One region of the Longispora urticae genome, then DNA from elsewhere that is predicted to be linked to it. Evidence: riboswitches for the same ligand, from Rfam matches in the RefSeq annotation. Region 1 holds a riboswitch; the other holds the start of a gene.

Region 1 (5,797 bases):
GTGAGCTGGTTCGACCGGCTGCGTATCGAGTCCGTCGTGTGGTCCCTCGACCACCGCCTCTACGATCTGGCCCCGAGTTCGCGGGTCGCCAAACGCCGCGAGGTCCGGGAGAATCTGCTGTCCGCCGCGGCCGACATCGGCACGTCCGCGGCCCTGCGCAACCTGGGTGGCAGCCGCCGGCTCGCCGCCGAGTACCGGGCGGCGGAGTACGGCGGCGAGGCGCGCCCGGCCTGGTTCACCGCGCTGCTGTTCTTCATGACCGGACAGCTGCTCATCCAGTCGCTGCTGACGGAGTACGTCCTCACGTTCGGTGCGGGGATCAGAGCCGCCGACCCGGACGCCACGGGCGCGTACACGTGGAAGGGTTTCGGGTTCTTCCAGCAGGCGGCCACGTTCACCCTCGACCACGGTCAGGGCACGTGGACCGGCGGCCAGCTGACCGTCTGGGGCTGGGTCGTCTTCGGCGTGGCCACGATCCTGATCGGCCGGTTGTGGCGGGCCGTGCCGGGATGGAACCGGCTGACGGGCGCGAAGGCGATCTGAGACGCCAGGCCCGGAAGCGCGACGCGGGACCCCGATCCGATGGAACGGCCCGCCCGCGCCGGGCGGAGCCGTGGCCGGTCAGGCCTCCTCGACCTCGCCCAGCCGCCCCAGGACCGCCTCGCTGATCGTCGCCAGCTGCTCGACCTGCTCGGGCGTCAACACGTCGAACAGGTGCCGCCGGACGGCCGCGACATGCCCGGGGGCGGCGGCGGCCAGCGTGTCGAACCCGGACTGGGTCAGGGTGGCCCAGTTGCCGCGCCGGTCGGACGGACACTTCTTGCGGATGACCCAGCCGTTCTCCTCCAGGCGCGCCACCGCGTGCGACAGCCGGCTCTGCGAGGAGTGCGTGCGCTCGGCCAGGTCGCTCATGCGCAGCGACCAGCCGTCGGTCTCCGACAGCATGGCCAGGATCATGTAGTACGTGTGCGGCATCCCCGAGTCCCGCTGGAGCTGGCGGTCCAGTGCCTCTTCCAGGCGGCGCGTCGTGACCAGGTAGGCCAGCCACGCGCGCCGCTCGGAGTCGGTCAGCCAGCGGGGTTCTGCCAGCGTGCTGTTCGGCATGTCAGGCGGCGGGGGTCAGGTCGATCGTGTGACCCGTCCGTTCGACCTTCGCGTGCAGGTACCGCAGGTTCGCCTCGGTGGCGTGCACCCCGGTGCGGGCGAGGACGCGGACGTCCACCCCGAGGGCGCGCAGCTGGGCGGCCTTGTCCGGGTTGTTCGTCAGCAGGTCGACGCGGGGCGCGCCGAGCGCGGTGAGCATCTGGGCGGCGGCCGTGTAGTCGCGCTCGTCGTCGGCGTGCCCGAGGGCCCGGTTCGCGGCGTACGTGTCCAGGCCGGTGTCCTGGAGGGCGTAGGCGTCGAGCTTCGCGTACAGCCCGATGCCGCGGCCCTCCTGGCGCAGGTACAGCAGCCAGCCGCCGTGTTCGGCGATCCGCTCGACGGCCTCGCGCAGCTGCGGGCCGCAGTCGCACCGGGCGGAGCCGAACACGTCGCCGGTCATGCACTCGGAGTGCACGCGCACGAGCGGCACGTCCACTCCGGTCACGTCACCCAGGCCGATCGCCAGGTGTTCCTTGCCGTCGGCGAGGCCGGTGAAGGTCACGATCTCGGCGGGGGTGGTGAACCCGTCGCCGAACCGCAGCGGCACCGGGACCCTGGTCCGTATTCCGGCCGGAGCAATCATCGTTGTCCTCCACGGTGCTTGAGCGCTCAAGTTCCCTGTCGACGATACGGTGGGTCACCTTAACGATCAATGTGATCAACCTCGCGGAATATCAGACCGTCCACGGGGGTGTGATCCACGAACCGTCGGCGAGCGCCGCCCGCAGGCCCACGCTGGTGCTGACCCAGGCGGACAGCGGCTCGGCCCCGGTGTCGATGCCGAACAGGCTGCCGGTCGGCACGATGACGACGTCGCCGGCGGTCACGTCGTGCTTCCGGTCGTCCAGCGTGACCGTGGCCGAACCGGCCGTGATGCGCAGCACCTCCTCCCGGGTGACGCGGTGCGGGACGCCGGTCGTGCCGGCCGGGACGTCGACCTGCCAGGCGGCGAGTTCGGAGCTGCCGCTGCGCGGGGCGGCGTAGGAGGTGAAGGTCGCGCCGTGGATCTCGTGGACGACGGCGTCGGAGGGGCGGACGACTGGCACGGTGACTCCTCGGAAGTAGACAAGTAGCTTGTCTAAATGGTCAATGTTCTTGTCCGTGCTGTCAAACTACTTTTCATGGGTACCGACCACCGCGCGCTCGCCTACCTCGTCCTCGCCGCCGCGAACACCCTCAGCGAGGCCATCCACGCGGGGGTGGTCGCCCGGGGCTTCGACGACGTCCGCCCCGCGCACGGCTTCGCGTTCGTCCGGCTCGCCCCCGACGGGGCCACCGTCGGACAGGTCGCCGAACACCTGGGCGTCACGAAGCAGGCCGCCAGCCAACTCATCGAGGAACTGACCCGCAAGGGGTACGTGGCCAGCCAGCCGCACCCGCGCGACGCCCGGGCCCGGCTCGTCACCCTCACCGACCGGGGCTGGGCCTGCACCCGGGCCGCCGACGCCGCGGCCGCCGAGGCGGTGGCGCGCTGGGCGGAGGTGCTCGGCGAGGACCGGGTCGGGGCCCTGGTCACCGACCTGGGCCGGGTCGCCGCCCCGGGACGGCTGCGTCCCACCTGGTGACGCCGCCCCGCCCCCGGTGCCCCTGGTAGATTCGACCCTGCCGCGACTGGCGAAGGTGGATCACCACCGGGGAGCGGCAGCACACACACGTGACGGTGTCGTCCGCCTGGGCACCTCTGTCCCACCGACGGAGGTTCGCCGTGCAGGAATTTCTCGACCGACTGGCCAGCCGCAGTCCCGCCCCCGGTGGCGGGGCCGCCGCCGCGCTGCACGCCGCCCAGGGCGCGGCCCTGCTCGCGATGGTCGCCCGCTACAGCGACGGCCCGAAGTACGCGGGGCACGCGCCCCTGATCACCGCCGTCCTCACCGAGGCCGAGGAGCTGCGCGGGCGCGCCGTGGCCCTGGTCGCCGAGGACGCCGAAGCCTTCGCCGCCGTGGCCGCCGCGTACAAGGGGCCCCGGGAGGTGCTCGCCGCCGCCCTGGTGGACGCGGCCCGCCCGCCGGCCGCCGTGATCGCCCTCGCGGGCCGGTTGGTCGCGCTCGCCGAGGACCTGCTGCCCGTCGGCAACCGCAACGTGGTCACCGACATCGCGGCCGCCGTCGAGGCCGCCCGCGCCGCCGCGACCACCTCCCGGGTCAACGTGGAGGTCAACCTCGCCGGCGCCACCGACCCCGACGCGCGCCGCGACCTCCTCGCGACCCTCGACGGGGTCGACGACCTCGTGGCCCGCGCCGACCGGGTCACCGCCGACGTCCGTGAGGGGCTGGCGGCGTGAACCTGTCCGGACGGGAACTCGCGGCCACCATCCGCGCCGACGTCGCCGCCCGGGTCGCCCAGGGGCCCGCGCCGAAACTCGCGATCGTCACGGCCACCGCCGACGAGGCCAGCGCCTGGTACGTGCGCTCCCTGGCCACGGCCGCCGGCAAGGTCGGCATCACCTGCGAGGTGCTGGACCTCGGCCCGGACGCCTACACGGCCACCGTCACCGACGCGCTGCGGAAGCTCGCCGCCGACCCGGGCACGCACGGCGTCATCCTGCAGACCCCGCTGCCCGCCGGGGTCGACGCCCGCGCGGTGGCCCTGGCCATCGACCCCGCCCAGGACGTCGACGGCGCGAACCCGGAGAGCCTCGGCCGGCTCGTCTGCGGCCTGCCCGCGTACCCGCCCGCGACCGCCGAGGCCGTCGTCGCGCTCCTCGACCACCACGGCGTACCCCTCGCGGGCAGGGAGGCCGTCGTGGTCGGCCGGTCCACGGTGGTCGGCAAACCCCTCGCGCACCTGCTGCTCGACCGGGACGCCACGGTCACCGTCTGCCACTCCCGCACCGCGGACCTGGCGGCCGTCACCCGGCGCGCGGAGATCCTCGTCGTGGCCGTCGGCCGGGCCGGACTGGTCCGCGCCGGACACGTCGCCCCGGGTGCCATGGTCGTCGACGTCGGCACGCATCCGACGGCCGACGGGGGACTGGTCGGGGACGTCGACGCCGACTCGGTGGCCGGGGTGGCGGGGGCGCTGAGCCCCGTACCCGGCGGAGTGGGTCCCGTGACGACCGCCCTGCTGCTGCGGCACACCCTGGACGCGGCCCGGGCCCGGGCCTGAGGTTCGGCCCGCCGCCACCGGCACGGGGCCGCCCTGCGCCGCGTTGATCGCGGTCGGGGATGACGACGGTGTGCAGGCGGCCGTGCGTCCACACGCGCCGACGTCCCGGCGCCACCACCTCGGTGGTCGCGCCGGGACGTCGGTGACAGCGGGGTCAGGCGACCGAGCGGAAGAACTCCCGGACGTCGTCCACCAGCGCCGCCGGCTGCTCCAGGGACAGGAAGTTGCCGCCGCGCTCCACCTCGGTCCAGCGCGTCACGTTGTGGTCGCGCTCGGCGAACCGGCGGATCGCCACGTCCGTCGTGGCGGTCGCGATCACGGCCGTGGGCACGGTGCCGCGCGGCTTCGGGGCCCAGGCGGCCGGGTCGTGGGCCGACTCGTAGTACAGGTTGGCGGAGGAGCCGGCGGTGCCGGTGAACCAGTACACGCTGATGTTGGTCAGGAGGTTGTCGATCCCGACCGCGTCCTCGGGGGACTTGGCCGCCGCGTCGGTCCACTCCTGGAACTTCTCCGTGATCCAGGCCAGCTGCCCGACCGGCGAGTCGTGCAGCCCGAACGCCAGGGTCTGCGGCCGGGTCGACTGGATGGCGTTGAAGCCCATCATGTCGTCGCGGAAGTTCTGCAGCCGACCGAGGCGGCCCTGCTCCAGCTCGGAGAGGCCCTCGAAGTCCGCCGGGTCATCCGACGGGAACGTGATCAGGCCGTTGAGGTGCACCCCGACCACCTTTTCGGGTGCCTGGCGGCCCATCTCGGCGGCGATCCAGGCGCCACCGCCGCCGCCCTGCACGCCGTAGCGCTCGTAGCCGAGGCGGTCCATCAGGGTCACGAACGCGCCCGCGATCCGGCCGGTGTTCCAGCCCGGGCCGGCGTGCGGGCCGGAGAAGCCGACGCCGGGGGTGGAGGTGACGACCACGTGGAAGTCCTCGGCCAGCGGAGCGATCACCTCGGAGAACTGGGTGAACGAGCCCGGCCAGTCGTGCACCAGCAGCAGCGCCACCGCGTCCGGGTTGGCCGAACGGACGTGGACGAAGTGGATGTTCTGCCCGTCGGCCTCCGTCGTGAACTGCGGGAACGCGTTCAGCTTGTCCTCGGCGGCGCGCCAGTCGAAGCTGTCGGCCCAGTACTCCGCGAGGCCGCGCAGGTAGTCGGCCGGCACGCCCCGGGTCCACGGGTCGCCGGGCAGCTGCCCCGCCCACCGGGTGCGGCCCAGGCGGTCGCGCAGGTCGTCGACGTCGGCCTGGGGGACGGCGATCCGGAAGGGGCGGATCTCGGTGGCGGCAGTGGTGTTCTCGGACACGGCGGGGGCCTTTCTCGCTGCTCACACGGGCTTCGGTACCTGTACAGCATAGCAGAACGAAGCATTCCGTTCCACTGCTGGGGCGCCGGGATCCGATCAGCTTTTGAGAAGCACCGGCCCCTCGGGTCACCTAGAGTGACCGTCATGACGAGTAGGGCCAGGAAGACGGATCCGACCGTGCACGCCGCCGACAGCCACGACCTGATCCGGGTCCAGGGCGCGCGGGTGAACAACCTCAAGGACGTCAGCGTC
Region 2 (5,797 bases), on a different contig from region 1:
ATCGACTCCAGGTCGCGCCACTCGCCGGCCGCGTCGAGGATCCGCGCGTACATCCGGGTCTGGGAGCCGCCCGGGCCGGCCAGGATCTCCCGGAGCACGTCCTCGACGGCCTCCACGTCCTCCGGGTGCGGCAGCTCCAGGAACGACCGGGCCACGATGTCGCGCTCGATCAGCCCCAGCCGCCACGCCGCCGACGGGGACAGCCAGCCCACGTCGAGGCGGCTGTCGAGGATCATGGTCACGTCCGAGGCGCCGGCGACGATCGAACGGAAGTGCGCCTCGCGGTGGGCGAGCTCCGCCGCGTACCGCCGGGCGTCGCGCATCGTCAGCGCCTGCCGGCCGACCAGCGCGGCGGCGACGGCCGTGGCCGCGTACGCCGCGCGGACCGTCAGCGGGCCCACCGTCACCAGGTGGTACAGCGTCGCGCCCAGGGCGGCGGTCACCGGGAGCATCGACAGCCCCGTGCCCAGGCGGGGCAGCGGCGCGTGCCCGGCGGGGCCCGGACCCGACTCGCCCGTGGCCCGGACCACGGCCAGCACCAGCACGGCGACCCCCGCGAGCCACAGGAGCAGCCCCGCCGGCCGGGTGCCCGGCAGCGCCGCCCACCGCCACAGCACCTGCGCGAACGTGCCGGCGGACAGCAGACCGGCCCCGGCGGCGACCGCGAACACCGGACCCTTCGGCTGGCTGGCCCGCAGACACACCGCCACCCCCACCCCGCACACCACGGCGACCGTCGCGCCGGCCGCGGTCACGATGGCCGGCGGCCGGACGATCCGGGGCCCCAGGACCAGCAGCCACACGACGTAGGCCCCGCTGCCGGCGACCAGCAGTCCGTCGAGCACCGCCCGGACCCGGGCACCCCAGCCGCACGGGCCGCCCCGCATCGTCAACAGGCCCGTGAGCAACAGGGCCGCGCAGCCGAGACCGGCGAGAGTGGTCAGCCGGATCCCGATCCGCGCGTCGGCCGACAACGCCAGACCGTGGGCAAGGACAGACACCCCAAGACCGGCGACCAGCCACGGGGCCCTACCAAACGGAACAAGCGTGCGAGGGGGCACGAGATCTACTGTGCCGAACTTTTCGCGGATTAGGGACACACAGCGTGTCCGTTATCTGTCACGGTGTTTTCCCGCCCAGTGGGCGGCCGGCGGGCCGATGGCGGCCGTCCGGGGGCGGTGGGAGACTCGTGGTATGCCTGAGCTGCGGTCGAAGACCTCCACCCATGGCCGGAACATGGCCGGCGCGCGTGCCCTGTGGCGTGCCACCGGCATGACGGACGGCGATTTCGGCAAGCCCATCGTCGCCATCGCGAACAGCTTCACGCAGTTCGTACCCGGACACGTGCACCTCCGCGACGTCGGGAAGATCGTCGCCGGTTCGATCGAGGCGTCCGGCGGGGTCGCCAAGGAGTTCAACACGATCGCCGTGGACGACGGGATCGCGATGGGCCACGGCGGGATGCTGTACTCCCTGCCGTCCCGGGAGCTGATCGCCGACGCGGTGGAGTACATGGTGAACGCGCACTGCGCCGACGCCCTCGTGTGCATCTCCAACTGCGACAAGATCACGCCCGGGATGCTGCTCGCCGCGCTCCGGCTGAACATCCCCGCCGTGTTCGTCTCCGGCGGGCCGATGGAGGCCGGCAAGACGGTCGCCATGAACGGGGTCGTCACCCACAAGCTGGACCTGATCGACGCGATGGTGGCCGCCGCCGACCAGGCCGTCTCGGACAGCGACCTGGACAAGATCGAACGCTCGGCGTGCCCGACCTGCGGCTCGTGCTCGGGCATGTTCACCGCCAACTCGATGAACTGCCTCACCGAGGCCATCGGGCTGGCCCTGCCGGGCAACGGTTCCGTGCTGGCCACGCACGCGATGCGCCGCGGGCTGTTCGAGGAGGCGGGGCGCACGGTGGTGCGGATCGCCGACGCGTACTACGCCAACGACGACATGTCCGTGCTGCCCCGGGCCATCGCGTCCCGGGCCGCGTTCGAGAACGCCGTCGCCCTCGACGTGGCCATGGGCGGCTCCACGAACACCGTCCTGCACCTGCTCGCCGCCGCCCGCGAGGCCGAGGTCGACTTCAACGTCGCCGACGTGGACGAGATCTCCCGGCGGGTGCCGTGCCTGGCGAAGGTCGCGCCGAACTCGCCGAAGTACCACATGGAGGACGTGCACCGGGCCGGCGGCATCCCCGCCCTGCTCGGCGAGCTGAACCGGGGCGGCGCGCTGCGCACCGACGTGTGGTCGGTGCACTCCCCGGACCTGGAGTCCTGGCTGGCCGAGTGGGACATCCGCAGCGGGTCGACGTCGGCCGCCGCGCTGGAGCTGTTCCACGCCGCGCCCGGCGGGGTGCGCACCGTCGAACCGTTCTCCACCGACAACCGGTGGTCCAGCCTCGACACCGACGCGGCCGAGGGGTGCATCCGGTCCGTCGAACACGCCTACTCCGCCGACGGCGGGCTCGCCATCCTGTTCGGCAACCTCGCCCCGGACGGCTGCGTGGTCAAGACCGCCGGCGTCCCCGACGACTGCCTCACCTTCACCGGCCCCGCCAAGGTGTACGAGTCCCAGGACGACGCGGTCACCGCCATCCTCGGCAACCAGGTGGTGGCCGGCGACGTGGTGGTCATCCGGTACGAGGGGCCCAGGGGCGGGCCGGGCATGCAGGAGATGCTGTACCCGACCTCGTTCCTCAAGGGGCGCGGCCTGGGCCGGGCGTGCGCGCTGATCACCGACGGGCGGTTCTCCGGCGGGACCTCGGGGCTGTCCATCGGGCACGCGTCGCCCGAGGCCGCGGCCGGCGGGCTGATCAGCCTCGTGCGCGAGGGCGACCCGATCGTCATCGACATCCCGAACCGGTCGATCCGGCTCGACGTCGCCGACGACGAGCTGGAGGCGCGGCGGGTGGCCGAGGAGAAGCGGGACCGGCCGTACACGCCGGTGGACCGGGTGCGGCCCGTGTCGGCGGCGCTGCGGGCCTACGCGTCGATGGCGACCAGCGCTTCCGACGGGGCCTACCGGCTGGTGCCGTAGGCCCCCGTACCCGTCAGATGATCTAGGCCAGGAGGGCGTAGACCGTCGAGACCTCGGCGGCCACGCCCTTCGACGCCGACAGCGTGATGGTCACGAAGGCGAGGCTCCGGCCGGCCTTCGTGACCGCCGCCCGGACCAGGGCGTCCTCGCCCACAACCGGCCGCTGGAACGTCGAGGACAGCTGCACGGTCGTCATCGGGAAGAAGCCGCCCCGGGTCGCCGACAGGGCGATCACGGACGCGGTGTCGGCGGCGGCCATCATCGCCTGCCCCGACAGCGCCCCGCCCTCCCGGGCCAGGTCGGCCGACCACGGCAGCCGCAGCGTCGCCGTGCCCTCCCCGACCTCCTCGACGACGAGCCCGAGTGCGAGCACCCAGGGCGCGAAGTTGGCGGCCAGAATCGCGTTGCCCTCCGCGGGCGTGAGTCCCATGGCGGCGAAGCATAACGGCTTGATCTCGTGATGGGAGCCCGCCGCAGGTCGACTAGCATGACGAGTACGCGACTGGCGCGGGTTTGGGTGGGCATAAACCACCGGGAAGCGACACTCGCCGGGCACCGTGCGCCTGGGTGCCGGGATCAGCGAAAACCATGTCTGGAGACGAGCAGTGCACGAGCCATCGATCTCGCACCTGGCCGCCGAGGACCCGCAGATCGCGGGTCTGATCGAGGCCGAGGCGAAGCGCCAGTTCGAGAAGATCCGCATGATCGCCTCGGAGAACTACGTGTCGACCGCCGTCCTCGAGGCGACCGGGACCGTCCTGACGAACAAGTACTCCGAGGGCTACGCCGGCAAGCGGTACTACGAGGGCCAGCAGTTCATCGACCAGATCGAGACGATCGCGATCGAGCGGGCCAAGTCCCTGTTCGGCGTCGACCACGCGAACGTCCAGACCTACTCCGGCTCCCCCGCGAACCTGGCCGTCTACCTGGCCTTCCTGAACCCGGGCGACACCGTGCTCGGCATGGGCCTGCCGGCCGGCGGCCACCTGACCCACGGCTGGTCCGTCTCGGCCACCGGCAAGTGGTTCAACGCCGTGCACTACGGCGTCGAGAAGGAGACCGGCCTCGTCGACCTGAACAAGGTCCGCGAGCTGGCCCTGGAGCACCGGCCGAAGCTGATCATCTGCGGCGGCACGGCCATCCCGCGCACGATCGACTTCCCGGCCTACGCGGCCATCGCCAAGGAGGTCGGCGCGGTCCTGCTCGCCGACATCGCGCACATCGCCGGCCTGATCGCCGGTGGCGCGCACCCCTCCCCGGTCGGGTACGCCGACGTGATCTCCACCACCACGCACAAGACCCTCCGGGGCCCGCGCGGCGCGATGCTGATGTGCAACGCCGAGCACGCCAAGGCCATCGACAAGGCCGTGTTCCCCGGCCTGCAGGGCGGCCCGCACAACCACACGACGGCCGGCATCGCGGTGGCGCTGAAGGAGGCCGCGACCCCCGAGTTCGGCGTCTACGCCCACCAGGTCGTCGCCAACGCCAAGGCCCTCGCCGCCGCCCTCGTGGAGCGCGGCTTCGACCTGGTCTCCGGCGGCACCGACAACCACCTGATCCTCGCGGACCTCACGCCGAAGGGCATCGCCGGCAAGCCCGCGGCGCAGGCCCTCGACGCCGCCGGGATCGAGCTGAACTACAACTCGGTGCCGTTCGACCCGCGCAAGCCGTTCGACCCGTCCGGCATCCGGCTCGGCACCGCCGGGCTCACCACCCGGGGCCTCACCCCGGAGCAGATGCCGCAGGTCGCGGCATGGATGGACGAGGCGATCGGCGCGGCCCTCAAGGAGGACACCACCGAGCTGGACCGGATCGCCGGCGAGGTGTCCGACCTGCTCAAGGACTACCCGATGCCCGGTTACGCGGCGGAGTAGCCACGCACGTCACGGACCCCGGCGCCCCGCTCTCGTGGGGCGCCGGGGTCTTTTCAAGAGCATTCGATGGTTACGGTGGGATGTGACCGGTGTCCGGCGGTTCGTCCGGACCCCTGGAGCGCTCCCGCCGAGCCGGGCGTTCCCGGCCCGGGGGTCCGCTCGGGGCTCGGCCCGGGGTCAGCCCGCGCGTCGGGTTGCCGCCCACTCCAGTAGCGGCTCCACGTGCTCGGCGGGGGCCGCCCGGCCCAGAACGGCACCCTGCCCGTACCGGCAGCCGGCCGCCTTCGCCGTCGTCAACGCCTCCGCCGTCCCCAGGTCCTGCGCGACCACCTCGTAGCCCAGGCGGCGGCCCAGGGTCACCACCACCGCCGTCGCGGGCCCCGAACCCTTCACCAGGTCCACCGACAGCCGGCGCAGCTGGCGCATGGTGGCCGGCCCGAGGTCCGTACCCCCCAGGCAGACCCGGACGCCGAGCGCGCGCAGACCCGCGAGCTGGCTCGTGACCTGGCGCGAATCGCCCGGCCCCGTCACCTCAACGACCAGGCGGGCCGCCGGCACCCGGTGGGTGGTCAGGGCCGCGGCGACGCCCGCGACGTACGTGACGGACTCCAGTTCGGCGGGCTCGGCACGGACCGAGATCCACAGGTCGCGGCCGTCGGCGAGCCAACGGGCGAGCTGGCGGCACGACCGGTCGAGGACCCAGGCACCGAGCAGGGAACCGAGGCCCGCCTCGGCGGCCATCCGGAGCAGCTCGGCCGGACCCAGCCAGCCGAGCTTCGGATGGTGCCAGCGCGGCAACGCCTCCACCCCGGCGGTCCGGCCGTCAGCCAGGTCCACGACCGGCTGGAACCTCAGGTCCAGCGCGTCCTTCTCCAGGGCGGCCC

The links. A riboswitch is a leader RNA that binds a small molecule or an ion and turns the genes downstream of it on or off. The one in region 1 is predicted to bind ZMP and ZTP.
Region 2: another riboswitch for ZMP and ZTP. It lies ahead of PT931_RS02430 (serine hydroxymethyltransferase); the one in region 1 lies ahead of PT931_RS26590 (cyclodeaminase/cyclohydrolase family protein).

What each region holds. Positions count from the first base shown of each region.
Region 1 covers NZ_JAQZSH010000039.1:57,396-63,192, forward strand. The annotation lists gene PT931_RS26565 (hypothetical protein) at 1-543, shown strand, start outside; gene PT931_RS26570 (MarR family winged helix-turn-helix transcriptional regulator) at 622-1,104, opposite strand; gene PT931_RS26575 (GTP cyclohydrolase II) at 1,106-1,726, opposite strand; gene PT931_RS26580 (cupin domain-containing protein) at 1,818-2,189, opposite strand; gene PT931_RS26585 (MarR family winged helix-turn-helix transcriptional regulator) at 2,265-2,708, shown strand; ZMP/ZTP riboswitch at 2,741-2,827, shown strand; gene PT931_RS26590 (cyclodeaminase/cyclohydrolase family protein) at 2,849-3,424, shown strand; gene PT931_RS26595 (bifunctional 5,10-methylenetetrahydrofolate dehydrogenase/5,10-methenyltetrahydrofolate cyclohydrolase) at 3,421-4,248, shown strand; gene PT931_RS26600 (epoxide hydrolase family protein) at 4,403-5,515, opposite strand; gene PT931_RS26605 (ATP-binding cassette domain-containing protein) at 5,690-5,797, shown strand, end outside.
Region 2 covers NZ_JAQZSH010000003.1:174,269-180,065, reverse strand. The annotation lists gene PT931_RS02445 (putative bifunctional diguanylate cyclase/phosphodiesterase) at 1-1,001, opposite strand, end outside; gene ilvD (dihydroxy-acid dehydratase) at 1,195-3,039, shown strand; gene PT931_RS02435 (PaaI family thioesterase) at 3,062-3,469, opposite strand; ZMP/ZTP riboswitch at 3,529-3,615, shown strand; gene PT931_RS02430 (serine hydroxymethyltransferase) at 3,645-4,913, shown strand; gene PT931_RS02425 (EAL domain-containing protein) at 5,091-5,797, opposite strand, start outside.